DNA from 3 places in the Metabacillus rhizosphaerae genome. Region 3 is predicted to be linked to each of the others. Evidence: riboswitches for the same ligand, from Rfam matches in the RefSeq annotation. Region 3 holds a riboswitch; each other region holds the start of a gene.
What was found. Region 3 has a riboswitch for thiamine pyrophosphate ahead of thiM (hydroxyethylthiazole kinase). Riboswitches for the same ligand answer to the same signal wherever they lie in the genome.

Region 1: it holds a riboswitch for thiamine pyrophosphate, as region 3 does, so the genes downstream of both, WCV66_RS21890 (acetylornithine deacetylase) here and thiM (hydroxyethylthiazole kinase) in region 3, are expected to answer to the same signal.
Region 2: it holds a riboswitch for thiamine pyrophosphate, as region 3 does, so the genes downstream of both, thiC (phosphomethylpyrimidine synthase ThiC) here and thiM (hydroxyethylthiazole kinase) in region 3, are expected to answer to the same signal.

Annotation. Positions count from the first base shown of each region.
Region 1 is NZ_CP147403.1:4,509,271-4,514,539, forward strand. Features, by position in the region: gene WCV66_RS21880 (ABC transporter ATP-binding protein) at 1-386, opposite strand, end outside; gene tenA (thiaminase II) at 379-1,053, opposite strand; gene WCV66_RS21890 (acetylornithine deacetylase) at 1,165-2,442, opposite strand; TPP riboswitch at 2,607-2,709, opposite strand; gene WCV66_RS21895 (bile acid:sodium symporter family protein) at 2,831-3,811, opposite strand; gene WCV66_RS21900 (hypothetical protein) at 4,092-4,943, shown strand; gene WCV66_RS21905 (VanW family protein) at 4,978-5,269, shown strand, end outside.
Region 2 is NZ_CP147403.1:4,476,751-4,482,019, reverse strand. Features, by position in the region: gene WCV66_RS21725 (processed acidic surface protein) at 1-933, opposite strand, end outside; gene WCV66_RS21720 (YmaF family protein) at 1,286-1,675, shown strand; gene thiC (phosphomethylpyrimidine synthase ThiC) at 1,812-3,569, opposite strand; TPP riboswitch at 3,706-3,821, opposite strand; gene WCV66_RS21710 (MOSC domain-containing protein) at 4,116-4,763, opposite strand.
Region 3 is NZ_CP147403.1:4,718,394-4,723,662, forward strand. Features, by position in the region: gene WCV66_RS22815 (GNAT family N-acetyltransferase) at 1-223, opposite strand, end outside; gene WCV66_RS22820 (APH(3') family aminoglycoside O-phosphotransferase) at 288-1,043, opposite strand; gene thiE (thiamine phosphate synthase) at 1,269-1,928, opposite strand; gene thiM (hydroxyethylthiazole kinase) at 1,949-2,755, opposite strand; TPP riboswitch at 3,016-3,125, opposite strand; gene WCV66_RS22835 (Glu/Leu/Phe/Val family dehydrogenase) at 3,149-4,378, opposite strand; gene WCV66_RS22840 (YjiH family protein) at 4,563-5,269, opposite strand, start outside.

The DNA.
Region 1 (5,269 bases), 210 kb from region 3:
TCTTCAATACCTTTTATGCCAAATGCCTCAAATAATTCAAGAACCCGCTGATGTGCTTCACGCTTTTTAATTCCTTTTATTTCTAATGGAAGGGAAGCGTTTTCGATAATTGTCCGCCAAGGTAAAAGCAAATCTTGCTGTGGCATGTAGCCAACCTGCCCAAGACGATTAGTAGCCAACTGATCCCTTAGAAAAATCTCACCCTCTGTGGGTTGTTCTAACCCTGTGACTAACTTAAATAATGTACTTTTCCCACAACCGCTTGGTCCAATTATACTCACGAACTCACCTTTGCTAATATGTATATCAAAGTCTTGGAGGATCGGGTTATTTCCTTCTTCATAGTGAAAGCTAACATTTTGAAACGTTAAGGCTGACTTATTCATCTGTCGGCCACATCGCTTCTTGGTAGGCCATATCCCAAAACATATATTCAAAACGAGTTGTATTAAGAAAAATGTCCTCCAGTTTCTCAAGCTCTGATTCTGGCTTTCCTTCAGCTAATTGATCAATTAAGTCAATACACCATGTAGCAAGCTGACCAAACTCATCTGAAGCATACATACTTATCCACTCACCATAAAACTCATTGTCACTTGCACCTTTTCGTTGATTTAACTCTTTACCAATCTCCCAATAGCTCCACATGCATGGAAGTAGTGCGGAAACAAGCTCAGCAAGTGTTCCATTTTGACTAACATGGAGCATGTAATGTGTATAAGCCAATGTTGTTGGTGACGGTTTTGCTGTCTCAAGCTCTTCAACAGAAATATCGAATCGTTTTGCATATTGACGATGAAGTTCCATTTCTTCATTCAGTGTAGAATGAAGTAATGCAGCAAATTTCCCCATTGTTTCAAGGTCTGTTGCCTTCACTGCACCTAATGCAAAAACCTTTGCATATTCAATTAAATATATATAATCCTGAATCATGTAAAAGCGAAACTTTTCCTTTTCTAATGTTCCATCCCCCATTTGAAGGACAAATGGATGGGTATGATTCCGATTCCATATCGGTAGAACCTTTGCATAAAGTCTTTGACTGAACTTCATTAAATTACCTCCTATTAGATAAGCCTAAAACACCTTGATTTTGCCTAGGGTAGTCGTACATGGATAGAAGATACTTTTACACTATTGGTAGTGTCACTTCATCCCCTATTTTCAAGTGCGTTTCGTATGGCACCATTCATATATAAACGTTAAAATAACTTTCGTATATTCGATAAGCTGTTCAATTGAAACCTGCTCATTTACCGAATGTGCATTTTGTAAGTTTCCTGGTCCATAAATTGCTGTTGGAATTCCAGCAGCACCAAGCCAACCACCATCTGTTACTGTTGGAGAAACATCAACAACTGCCTTACTATTTATAATTCCTTGGTGAGCAGACGCTAGTTGTTTCACACCAGGGTGGGTAGGATCAACCTCTAATGAAGGGAAGATTTCACCACGATCAACGATCATTGACTTCCCACCCCATACAAATGTCGGCGGATTTTCCCGAAGCCATGGATCAGCTTTAGCTACATGAAGTAGATGCTCCTCAATTTCCTTTATGATTTGTTCATGAGATTCATTTGGATAATAATGCACAGTAATCCAAAGTCGACATTCATCTGCAATAAATGCAGCATGTCTACCACCTTCGATAACTGCCGGATTAATTGTATTTGTTCCCGGAATAAATCCTGGATAGCCTTTCATCACTGCCCAATGGCGTTCTAACTCCTGCAGTCCATGGATTATTTTCATCATTTTTTCTATAGCACTTGAGCCAAATAGCTTTCCACCAGCATGAAGCATTTGTCTTCTTGTTGCATCATGGAAGGTTTGTGAACTCTTAACCGTAATCCAGCCAGTAATCACACCACCTTGGCCTTGTATATGTAAATCACTTGTATCCACGACAACAGCGAAATCTGCCGTATACCCTCTCTTACAGCATTCAAGTGTTCCTGCTTCACCAACCTCTTCACCAATAACAGACTGAAAAGTTAAGCTACCTGGCAGATCAATTCCTGCTTCATGTAAAAGCTTAATAGCAAACAGAGCACCAGCTAAACCACCCTTCATATCTGATGCACCACGACCGATGATTGCGCCGTCTTTTACAATAGGAATAAACGGATTAGCTTCCCACTTCTCATCCTCATTAACCTCAGCAACATCAATATGTCCGTTAATGATCAAGCTATTAAAAGTATCAGCTTGCTTACCTTCTAGAAAACCTACAACATTCGGATCATTTGGGTAAACATCCCACATATCGATGGAGAAGCCATTTTCTCTTAAAAAGTTAGCAACAAACTGCTGTGCTTCCATTGTGTTTCTTGCAGGGGGTGCAGGTGTTTTATATTCAATCAGCCTTTTAAGTAATTCAATAAGTTCATCTTTTCTTACATCAATTTGCTCTACAAGCAGATCAATTTCCTTTGTCATGTTATGCCTCCTTTTTAAGTAGTGCAAAATCAGGCAAATTGCCTAATCATGTAGGTGAAACCATAATTTGAACATAAAAAAACCACTTCTCTTGGTAAGAAGTGGTTTGAATGAACAATATATGTACAAACGCTTGTAAAAAATAACTCTTTCATTTTCGCGCTTATTTTCAAACACCTCTTCCCTACGCTAGTATTATCTAGATCAGGTAATAAGGGTCAAGACATTGGTCTCTCTCAGCTTCATAAAGCCCCCCTAGTGGTGAATCTATTAAATTATCAAATAACGATTAGATTGATTACATTATTTTTAACACAATATGTTATATTTAGCAACAGAATTCATTTATCTGCTTGATTTTCATACATAACATGACCTTAAATCAATACTATGAAGCACTTACATTGTCAGCAAGCTGTTTTCTAGTATGGACTTGTCGATCTTCAATCTTCTTAAATAAAAAACCAAAAATAGAAGCTAAAATTTGTTGAAACAACATTCCAACTATAACAGGAACCGCAACTGCAGGTGGAAAATATTGAACTGCGATAACAGCACCGGCGCTAATATTGCGCATTCCACCAGTAAAGATCAATGCTACTTTCGTTTCTCGATCTCTGTTTAACCAATTCCCCACTAACCAAGCTAGAAGATACCCTATAAAAGCGAGAATAAAAACAGTTATCGCAATAACAACTAACTTACTTGTAATCACTTTTAAATAAGGGGCAACAACTGCACCATTAATCATGACTACAGAAGCTAGCCCTAATTTAGAAAACGGTGCTAATGTTTTGCCGACATTTACACTTTTCCCTTTTGATAATTGGTTTATGAACATACCTATTATGGAAGGAAGAACCACCATATATATCAACCCGTTCATGATTGAAAAAGTATCGATCTCTACCTTCTGCCCAACAAGAAATGAAAGTGTATGCGGCACTAGGAATGGGGAAAGTATTGTATCAAATAAGATTATTGATAAGGCTAAGGCAATGTTCCCCTTATATATTGTGACCCAAATAAAACTAGTAATCCCAGTTGGAATTACAGAAGCTAACACCAATCCAGTAACAGTAAAGTGATCATTTGCAAAGAGAAAATGCCCTGCAAACCAAGCGATCACTGGCATCACGATGTGCAATAGTAATAGAATAATGAGTAATGGAAGTGGACTTTTAATAACTCCTTTTAGTGAAGCAAAATTAGAATTGAGACTTCCTGAAAACGTAATGAATGCAAAAATCCAGGGAATTAAAAATGAGAAAATTAGTAAATGATCGGCAAATAAAACACCGAGAATAACACTCACTGGCGTAATGAATGGCATAGACCTTTCAAGCTGCCGATTTACGGTTTGAAGCATGATGCATTCTCCTATTCTAATGATGAAACCTATGTATATGCAATTGTAACAAATTTTAGAAGGAACAAGTGATTAATTGTATTGAAAGATGCACATTCTTTAAAACTAATGAAAACTACAGGTACACTTTCGTGATCCTCCATTAAAACTACTCTGCTCCTATTCCTCTTCTATGGGTCAGAAAAGTTGATACTAAATTTTCCATTTTTTTGAGGCTATTTTATTACAAAAAATACACAAAATAGATGTATCTACAAAATATCGGAGTTGACATCTAGCTGTGAAATATACTTTATTAACTTTCATTTTATACTTGCTACTGTTTTCACTTGATCATCAACATACATATGCATCAACAGTCGAATATCCTCCATCTCCAATAAGCTTTCAAATTGACATGCAAAATTGGGATTCTATAGACGAGTCACTTCCAAGAAAATCGACATTTACTGTGATCGATGTGGAAAGCGGTATGAGCTTTGATGTTCAAAGGAGAGCAGGAAGTGGTCATGCTGATGTTCAGCCTTTAACTAAAAAAGACACAAAGATAATGAAGGCTATTTATAATGGAACATGGAGTTGGCACCGTAGAGCCGTTTTAATTTTAGCACATGACAGCAGCTTAATTCCTGCTTCTATGCATGGAATGCCACATGGTGCAGGTGCTCTTCAGAACGGATTTCCTGGTCATTTTTGCATTCATTTTGCAGGAAGCACGACACATCGAACAGGTAAATCAGACATATCACATCATGTTATGATTCTAAAAGCTGCAGGAAGAATTGATGAATATATGAACAATCTTCCATCATCCCAACTGCTCAATGTTTTTCTAGTTACAATTAAAAATGGTGATCAAGGCTTAGCTAAAAAAATTTCTATAAGTAAACACAGGAATATAAAAAGGGAGCTAAATAAAATAGAGAAAATTGAAGCCATGCAATGGTCCATACTCCAAACAAAGGAAACAGATTCATCCTCATCATTAGTAAAAGAAATCCCTGTTGAGGTTAAATTGTTTATTAAAGATAGAGGACCTGTTAAAACCAACCTTACCTTTACGTTGGTGAGAGCATCTCCAATTTCCCCTTGGAAAGTAAATATTGATCCTTTCTTATCATCCGTTAAGTAAATTAAAATAGAGACTATCAAAGGTGGAGTTATCGATGAAAATAATGTTAATGTTACTTTTTCTATCCATATATCCGAGCAATCAAACTGATGACATATCATTAACTTTTCAAGGTGAAAAAGTGAACGTCATAAATCGCTCAGAATATGCTCTACCTCCCTTTGATAAATCAATGATTAATCAGAAGAAATATAACCAGCTTATTGAATCACTTGAAACAGAAATTTATAAAGAACCCATTAATGCATCTTTTGACAAAAACGGATCCTTAATTAGTGAACAAATGGGATATGCGCTTAACCGAGAAAAATTTAGAGAAGTGTTTT
Region 2 (5,269 bases), 240 kb from region 3:
TGAATAAAGATAGCCAATTAAGCCAAATCCAACTATTACCAAACCTACTATCATATTTACCCATAATGATGAAGCGGTATCTGGTAAACGATTATGGAATAAAGAAGTGAGTTCGCCTGCTAAATCACCAACCTGTGCAAATTCTATACCAGATTGAATAAGGAATTCCGAACTAAGCATTTCCTCTGATAGCTGCATATCTAATAGTAATTCACCGTATGTGCTATAAAACTGGATCAATAACTCATTCCCATATAATTCTTCCATTCCCATTAATTCCTTAAAGGATGCAGCTGTCTCTACCCCATTTTTATCGACTAAAAAAAAGCGAGGTTCAAGCTGTAAAATAGTCATCATATCTTTTAACACAGCGACCAGTTCATCTTGTTGTACTACTGTAAGCTCAGTTGTGTTTTCGAGCATAAGAAAAGGATTTAATCTAGTAATAATGTCTTCCATTTGTTGTTCAAGTAATGTCTCGTCAAGTTCCATAAAGTGAGTAAACAAGGAATCTACTTCTGCATCTGTTAAGCCAATTAAAGCCATGAATTCCTCTAGTTCTGCCATCTCTTCGTCATGGCCTAAATAAAAAATAAGAGCAATATCGAGGTCTTCAATAAATAAATAATCTTCTACGGATTCATCAAACTCTGCTAATAAAATATCTAGCTCAGACCTTGTAATTTCATGTTGAATTAATAAATCTGCTAAATTTTCATCAGTTATAGGTGTTCCGAGCATGCTTTTTAGATCTTCAATTGTTTCAAAGTCATCAATAGATAGCTCGTAATAATCAAGATATTCAGTTAGATCATGATTAGTCCATCCTAATTCTGATAGTATTTGATCTACTTGATCTTGTGGCAGTGCTGCAAAAGCTGTTTGTTGGACAATAAATATGAATAAAAAGCTTAAGATTAATCCTTTTTTCATGCTTCACGTTCCTCCGAATTGTTGGTTTATGCTGGTATTATTTGTGATTTTTTTTTTATTATTCTACTGGTAATAGAAAATAATAGTATGAAATAGGAGGAGGAAAGTAAGTTTAGCGGAAGATAATTAATAAATAAGTAAGTTACTAATGAGTCTAAAAAAGAAAAAAGACATGTTTGGTTTTATTTTGAGACATAAGGAAAAGTGTTAGAATAGTTTGATGAAAAATAGAGTTATATTGTATTTGACATAGATACTTATGTCATTGACATGAAAGATAGGGATGTAAGACAACTTTCCAATTACTTTCATCTCACATAAAAAGATTTAAAAGGTTATTTGGGGGATGTTTATGAGTTTTATAATTGGCGCAAAAAAGCCTCACCATGCCCATCGCTTTTTTGCAAAAACAACTGATACCAAAGCCCATTATCATACAATTGAAGGCTATACAAGATCAGTAAATGGTAATAGCTTTGATCGACATATTCATATGTATCGTGGGGTTACCTCCTTTGAAAACAAGCATTATCATCGTTTTTATGGGAAAACAGGTCCTGCGATCCCTTTAGCAGATGGTAGTCATTATCATGAATTTGAAATGAGAACGTACTATAATTACGATGAACCACTTGAGGTAAAATTCGGCGGAGTAAAATATGGTGATCCGAATCGGCCTAAGCACGATCATTGGTTTAAAGGGAAAACACTGGATATTGTCGGAGAAGATCCTTATTTTTAACCTCATTAGGTTAGATGATTTTCTATATTATTTGCCTCAGGTCACAGAAATTTCACAATGGTAATTGATAGAGAAATGTGCTTGAAAATTTATTAGAAAAGAGGGCAGTAGTAAGCCCTCTTTTCGGATTTCTGGATTATCGATAAATAGCAGATCCACCCTCGATAAATTCCTTGGATTTTTCATCCATTCCTTTAGTGAGAATTTCTTGTTCGGATAGTGTGCCTTCATTTGCCATTTGTCTAATATCTTGTGAGATTCTCATTGAACAGAACTTAGGTCCACACATTGAACAGAAGTGGGCTGTTTTAGCTCCTTCAGCCGGTAATGTTTCATCATGATATTCCAGTGCTCTTTCAGGATCTAATGAAAGATTAAATTGGTCATGCCATCTGAATTCAAAGCGTGCTTTTGACAGGGCGTCATCACGATTTTGTGCACCAGGATGCCCTTTGGCCAGGTCTGCAGCATGTGCAGCAATTTTATAAGCGATGACCCCTTCGCGAACATCTTCTTTGTTTGGTAAGCCAAGATGTTCTTTTGGGGTTACATAGCAAAGCATCGCTGTTCCAAACCAGCCGATCATCGCTGCACCGATGGCTGATGTAATATGGTCATATCCTGGGGCAATATCAGTTGTTAATGGCCCTAATGTATAAAACGGAGCCTCTTTACAGATTTCCTGCTGTTTTTCTACGTTTTCTTTAATTAAATGCATTGGGACGTGTCCAGGTCCTTCAATCATAACTTGGACATCATACTTCCATGCAATCTCAGTTAATTCACCTAATGTTTCGAGCTCAGCAAATTGTGCCTCATCGTTTGCATCTGCAATTGAACCAGGTCTTAAGCCGTCACCAAGTGAAACTGAAATATCATACTTTGTTAAAATTTCGCAAATCTCATGAAAATGAGTATATAGGAAATTTTCTTGGTGATGGGCTAAACACCATTGGGCCAAAATAGAGCCACCTCTTGAAACAATTCCAGTTGTACGTTTTGCTGTTAAGGGAATGTATCTAAGGAGGACACCAGCATGAATTGTAAAATAATCAACACCTTGTTCAGCCTGTTCAATGAGCGTGTCCCGATATACTTCCCACGTTAAATCTTCAGCTATACCGTTTACTTTCTCTAATGCTTGGTAAATAGGGACAGTCCCCACTGGAACAGGGGAGTTACGGATAATCCACTCTCTAGTTGTATGAATATCTTTACCAGTCGATAGGTCCATAATATTATCAGCACCCCAACGTGTTGCCCACGTCATTTTTTCCACTTCTTCTTCAATAGATGAAGAAACAGCAGAATTTCCAATATTTGCGTTGATCTTCACGTGAAAATTCTTGCCAATAATCATCGGCTCACTTTCTGGATGATTGATATTAGAAGGAATAATTGCACGTCCTGCAGCTACTTCTTGGCGAACAAATTCAGGTTCCATTTGCTCTCTTATTGCAATGAACTCCATTTCAGGAGTGATAATGCCTTTGCGAGCATAGTGTAGCTGTGTGACGCTTTTTCCTTTTTTTGCTACTAACGGCATTATGTTATGTGATGGAAATAGTTCTAAATTTGATTGCTTACTAGCTGTTTTATAGCCATTATCTTGAGGCGTTACCATGCGTCCCTCATATCGTTCAACATCATTACGATCCAGAATCCATTTCTCTTTAATCCGTGGCAAACCTTTTCGAATATCGATTTCAGCAGTTGCATCTGTATAAGGACCACTCGTATCATACACTTGAACAGGTGGATTAGCTTCTTCACCATATGTATTTTGTGTTGTTCCTTGAAAAATTTCTCTTACTGGTACTTGAATGTCTGGTGTACTTCCTTGTACAAAAACCTTTTTACTTCCTGGAAATGGCTGTTTGATATTAATTTTCATGATTCTCCTCCTTAAAAGTGAATGAACATGAATTCTTTCAGAAACAGCAGAAGGCAAATAAAAAACGGGTTCTGAAATTCAGAACCCGATCGGTGTAAGTAATAATTGTAAGGAGAAAGATACGCTAGTAGCCCCTTATCAACTCTTACTACTTCCCTACGCTGGTATCATCCAGATCAGGTTCGAAGGGTCAAAGAACTTCAATCGCGTTCCTCTCTCAGTCCAGGCTATTGGACTCCCCTAGTAGAAAATGGTAATACTATTAAAATCATTTTTAACTATATCATAAATAAGTGACTAGTCAACGTAATATTTTGAAAAAGGATGATATTGATCCTATTAGACTAGTAGACTCTTCTAAATGAAGAAGGAAGCTTTTTAATTAATTCCAGCTAAGAAAAGTATAAAATTTTGTACTTAGTTTTGGTGTCTGGCTCCAGCGACTAGACCCTATTGGGTATAAGCCACAAATGAATTGAAGACAAAGAACGTCTTCTATTCATTGCGTCTTATTGGCCCGAGGCTGATCAAGGGACTTGCGCTTTTTTAAGCTTTCAATTGATCATAAAGCTTTATCATCCGATTTTTCCATTCAGAAGATAGTTCATCAAGTGAAAGTATGTATTCGATTTGCGAAAGATCTTTTTTATTATGAAAATATGTATTGTGAATGGTTGCAATGGAGATCTGTTTAGTATGTTTTTCAAGAATTTTGATATCCGAATGAGATGTTATGATTCCTTCTTTTAATACACGAAAGAAATATCCGGTGTAGCCTTTTTCAACTATCTTATTTAACAATGTATTGATGTTTGTATGTTTATTAATCGTTGAGCATGGAAATCTACCTTGTGAGATCTGTAAAACAGCATCTCCAATCTGAAAAATATCACCAATACAAACTTCGGTTTCCTGCATATTTGTTAAAGTCAGATTTTCACCAAAAGCTGCTTTTGGTAATGTTGTACCATATGTTTTTTTCCAAAATGCGTAGTGTTCATATGGATATACACATATGACTCTTTCAGATCCACCATGAAATTTATGGTTTTCAACATCATCACCGGTAATACGTTCAAAAGTTACCTCTAAACTTTCAACCGGATCTTTAGAAATTCCAGAACGGTATTCGATGCCTTTATGTGATAAAGTTTTTGGTGTTCCTTTGCTTAGCCAAATAATTTGTGATGTCATCCTAGTTCACATCCTTATAATTGTGGTGTTATTAATTTGATTTTACAAAAAAATACATCAATAAGTTACTTATTGATGTAATAAAAAATTATTTAATCTTTTTTTTGTAAGTCTAGGTTTTGGCTTGCAATTAATGTTAGATGCGAGTCTATCCCATTTTCTTTTGCGGTAATTAACATTTTTTTTTCGGTATTCTTCGATTACAGAATCAATCGAAATCATAATGACCACCTCGCACTTAGCTTTACTAGGTGGAAAAGTCCTAGTAATTCTATTATCGGATATTTTATCCTATTGTAAAGTGTTTGGTGTATATTTTTTCTGATTTTTTTAAAATCAATAAAGAAATATTATAAATTGGAATAGTGGTAAAAGATTCGTTTATATTTAGTGTTAATAGGATTTCCGAACATGAAAAAATATAGAAGGGGAGTGTTCTTTTTAAAAGGTTGTTTTCGCAAACTTTGTTGCTTTTAAAATAGTATTGGGTTGGTTGATTGCAGCGA
Region 3 (5,269 bases):
TAACATTTGTTGAATCTTTAGCAATAACTTTTTTTATCTCGTCTATTTTCGTATTAGATAGAGCTGAATGAAATTTTGTAACATTTCCATCTTTTGTTCGTCCAAGAAAGAATAAGGGAGCATTCATTTTTAGAGGATCATTTATTTGTTCCATACGTCCAGATATATCATATTGAAATAAAACCTCGGCCTGAATTTCCATTAGTTCTAGATCTGAAAACATGTTACCTTACACCCCCTATAGCTAGATGCTGATATAGATTGAATGGAACCAAATTTACTCTTAGTCAATAAAACTCATCTAAAAGTTGATAATATTCGATTTTTGTCTCATCAACTTCAAAACCATACTCATTTAGAAAAAAAGGAACCATATCCTCGCCAAAATTATACCTTATACTTCTTATTGCCAAAGCCAAATCCTGATGTCTATCAGCAACTCCAGCTCGCCCCATATCAATAAAGCCACTGACTTTATCATTGTCCATTATGATATTTGGAAGGCAATAGTCGCCATGAGTAAAGACCAATTCCTCATTTACAGGTTTCTTTATGATAAGGTCCTGAAAAAGTTGCTTGGCTGTTTTACCACTTCTTTTCTCATCAAAATCTTCTTCATCCACAAGCCCCTTCTTAACTCTCCGCCTCGCTTCTTCTATTTTTTTCTCTAATTTCTCATTAAAAGGGCAGTCTTTGATGCTTATCCCATGCATCATTTTCACACCTATAGCCAACAATTTCATTAACTGCGGTAAGTTGTTTTCATAGAATTGGTTGGAGGCATCTTTTCCTTTTATTTCTGAAAGTAATAGATATTCATTTTCTTCATCTTTTTCATATTGAAGAACCTTTGGTACAGGGAGCTTCCCCTGTAACCACTCTAAGCGATTCTTTTCATCTTGTAGATTTTCAATTGTCTTGATCGATTGTATCTTTAAATATTGATTGTGGTTATTGGTTTTCAAAAGGAAGGTTTTCGATTCAGAGAGCCCGATCGTTATCTGCTCCCATGTGTAGCCATTAACTAATTTCGTTAATGTCATTGGAAGATGCATCATCTTTGTTCACTACTTTCTCTATACTATTTTACGTTGCAACGATAAAAGACAGTTCAATATTTAAGGATAGTTGTCAGAGTCTTTATTAAATTCGTCACTTTTAACTATGATAAATTTATGGTATAAACCTTTCTACTACAATACTCAATATTCCTCCATAAAAAAACAGCATCACTAATTAAAGTTATGCTGTCTTCGTTTTATTAATATTTAACCTAGTGAGTCAATTAATTCTTTCAGTTCTCTAGCACTTTTTGCTGGGTCTGCTGAAAGACTAATCGCTGTAATGACTGATACACCGTTACCCCCACTTTTCATTACAGGAGCTGCATTTTCTGAGGTAATCCCACCAATCCCAACGATAGGAACATTTATACCCTTGTTTCGAACCTCTAGAATTAGCTTCGTACCTTGAGCAGCTTTCGCATCCACTTTTGTTTCCGTGGAATAGATAGGACCAATTCCTACATAATCTGCTCCTTCGGCAATTGCTTTTTCAACTTCTATCAGATTATGAGTAGAAACCCCAAGAATTTTGTCCCCAATCTTTCGTCTGACTGCTTCTGCTGATTCATCATCTTGACCGATATGAACACCATCTGCATTAAGTGCTAAGGCTAACTCCACATCATCGTTAACTATGAATGGAATCATATGTTTTTTGCAAATGCTTTGTAATACCTGAGCAAAGTGAAACTTTTCTTCATCTGTAAAAGCAGCGTTGCCTTTTTCTCTAAACTGAAATAACGAAATTCCACCTTTGATTGCTTGCTCTAGCACATGTTTAGGGTCCAATTGGCAATTAGTACTGCCCATAATAAAATATACTCGCAGTAAATCACGCATGTCCTTTGTTGAAATTCTTGTCACAAACACCCTCTCCTTGCCAACTACAGTTTATCAACCCTAGCATATTTACTGATATCTTCAGAGGAAACTTTAGATAATTGATTTAGAAATTCAATTTGAAAGCTTCCTGGACCCTTTTCTTCTGTAAGATTTGCTGCTATCTCAGAAGTAATTCCATATGTAACAAGCGCTGATACTGCTGCAAGGAGCAGATCCTTTTCAATAGCTGAAAACGCACCAATTACAGAACTAAGTAAACACCCTGTTCCTGTTACTTTTGTTAAAATTGGATGACCGTTGTGAACAACAAAAGTTTTGCTACCATCTGTCATCACATCATCCTTCCCAGTAATAATTACCGTCGTTTTTAGCTGCTTTGCCGCTGTTTGTGCTAATTCTACTGTATTACCATGTCCTTCACCAGCATCAACACCTTTAATAGTCCATTCGATACCAATTACATTTGCAATCTCGGCTGCATTTCCTCTTATGGTTGAAATCGATAATTCTTCTATAATTCGACGTGCTGTTGCAGTTCGATAAGGCGTGGCCCCTGCACCAACAGGATCAAATATGACTGGAACGTTATGTTCATTCGCTGATTTTCCTGCTATTAACATTGCCTCAATTTCATCAGGCGTTAACGTGCCAATATTTAATACTAATGCACCCGCGATCTTTGCCATATCTGCCACTTCTTCCTTCGCATATGCCATGACGGGTGAAGCACCTAATGCCAATAGACCATTTGCTGTAAAATTAGTTACAACAACATTTGTAATATTATGGACAAGCGGATTTTGCTTTCTCACTTTTTCTAAAGTACTTATGATTTGTTTGTTTATCATTTTTTTGTCCTTTCTATTTTTTGGGGGATAACTTTTTTGGGGGACATTTTTGGGGACAGTCCCCAATAGTTGGGTGGGGACTGTCCCTCTTAGTTAGTCGAAGCGTCTCTATTGCTTAAAAATACTCTCTCGAAAGTTATGGAGGAGTGTCCTTTTTACTATTTGGGGACTGTCCCTCTTTGCTTTGCAGGGACTGTCCCCATCATTATGCCCCCATCATTACATCAAAAAAGCACTTCGCTACCTTCGCAAAGTGCTCTTAGTTCCCCAATCACATTCCCTACGCTGGCATTATCCAACAGGTTATCACGGTCAGCAATGGCGTAATTGCAATCTCAGCCGGTTTCCACCAGCCCCCGAAAAAAAATTGAATTTACAGGTAGTTTACTTAATCTAGAGGAAAAAAACAAGGGTTATGAAAATACTATGGAGAACCCCTACCATATATGCTGCTAATCGCATATCAACTTTATGCGACTGTGACATAGAATATATAGCAGCAAATGAATCAACCATTACTTTTCGAAGTTTCCTTGAAACCTCTTCCTCTGACCAATAATATCCTTGGTTATTTTGAACCCATTCAAAGTAAGAGACCGTTACACCACCCGCACTTGCTAGGATATCAGGCACAAGGAGAACTTCTTTACTATCTAAAATTTTTGTTGCTTCTAAGGTTGTGGGTCCATTTGCTGCTTCCACTACGATCTTTGCTTTTATACGATCTGCATTTTGTGCCGTAATCTGATTAGAGATAGCAGCAGGGACAAGAATGTCACATTCCTTTTCTAGTAATTCCTGATTCGTGATAACATCAGAGAACAAATTCGTCACTGTCCCAAAACTATCACGACGATCAAGTAAATAAGGAATATCAAGTCCATCTAAATCATAAAGAGCACCATTTGCATCTGAAATACCAATTACTTTCGCTCCAGCATCATACATGAATTTTGCCAAGAAGCTTCCTGCATTTCCAAAGCCTTGAACAATAATGCGTGCTCCTTGTAAGCTAATTCCCTTTTTCTTGACTGCCTCTTCAATGCAGATTGTTACACCGCGAGCAGTTGCTGTCTCACGACCTTGTGAACCACCTAACACAAGCGGCTTTCCTGTAATAAAGCCTGGGGAATCAAATTCACGAAGGCGACTATACTCATCCATCATCCATGCCATAATTTGCGAGTTTGTATATACATCTGGTGCCGGAATATCTTTAGTCGGGCCAACTATTTGGCTAATTGCACGAACATATCCACGACTTAATCTCTCAAGTTCGCCAAACGACATATTCCTTGGGTCACAGATAATCCCACCCTTCCCACCGCCATAAGGAAGATTTGTAATCCCACACTTTAGACTCATCCAAATCGATAATGCTTTTACCTCATCTTCATTGACTTCTGGATGGAAACGAACACCGCCTTTTGTTGGGCCTACTGAATCATTATGCTGAGAACGGTAACCTGTAAAAATTTTAATTGAACCGTCATCCATGCGTACTGGAATACGCACCGTGATCACTCTAAGTGGTTCTTTTAATAATTCATACATCTCCTCGGTATACCCTAACCTTTTTACTGCAGCTTTTATGATTGATTGTGTTGAACATAATAGATCCATGGATTCACTTTGCTTATGCTCTGGTTTTTCAGTGTGATGACGATTTACAGGGGCTGGCGCTTTCATGCAATACACCTCTTATGTATATGTAATTTAATGAGAAAATCCTTGAATATTTTTGTAACCTATATAAAAGGGAAGGGGCGATCCCTTAAAGGAAGCCCTTAAATCTTTTCTTCCCTTACTAGAACAAGATAAATGCAAGTGGTGTTACGATGATAAGTGTAAGAATTACACGTTCAATCCAAATAATGATCAACTTGGGTATCGAAATAGGAATCTCTGTCGAAACAATACATGGTACAAGTGCTGAGAAAAAGATAACCGCTGAAACCGAAACAACAGCAATTACAAATTTTACGATAAGAACAGACTCAGTTACCAATAAAGCCGGCAAGAACATTTCAGCAATACTAAGGGCACTTGCTTTTGCTACAAGCATTGGTTCTGGTAATTGAAGTAAAGCAGTAAATGGATAGAAAATATAGCCAATCCAATCAAAAACAGGTGTATATTCTGCAAGGACCAATCCAAGTAGTCCAATCGATAAAATCGATGGAAGAATCGCCATAGCCATCTGTAATCCATCTTTCATATTCATCCAAATATTATCTAGTAAGCGAGGAGAACTAGCGACTGTTTCCTTTGCCTCATTCCAAGCTGCTGCAAGGAGATTGCTGCTTACCTTTATTTCCGGCTGTGGAGTTGATCCTTTATAGTACTCATCTTTCATTTTAGATAATGGCCATATTCGTACCGTGATTGCAGTTACTGTGAAAGTGACAATAAGTGTCAACCAAAAATACATATTCCAGATTCCCATTAAGCCTAGTGTTTTTGCGACGATAACCATAAATGTAGCTGAAACCGTTGAGAAACCTGTTGCAATGA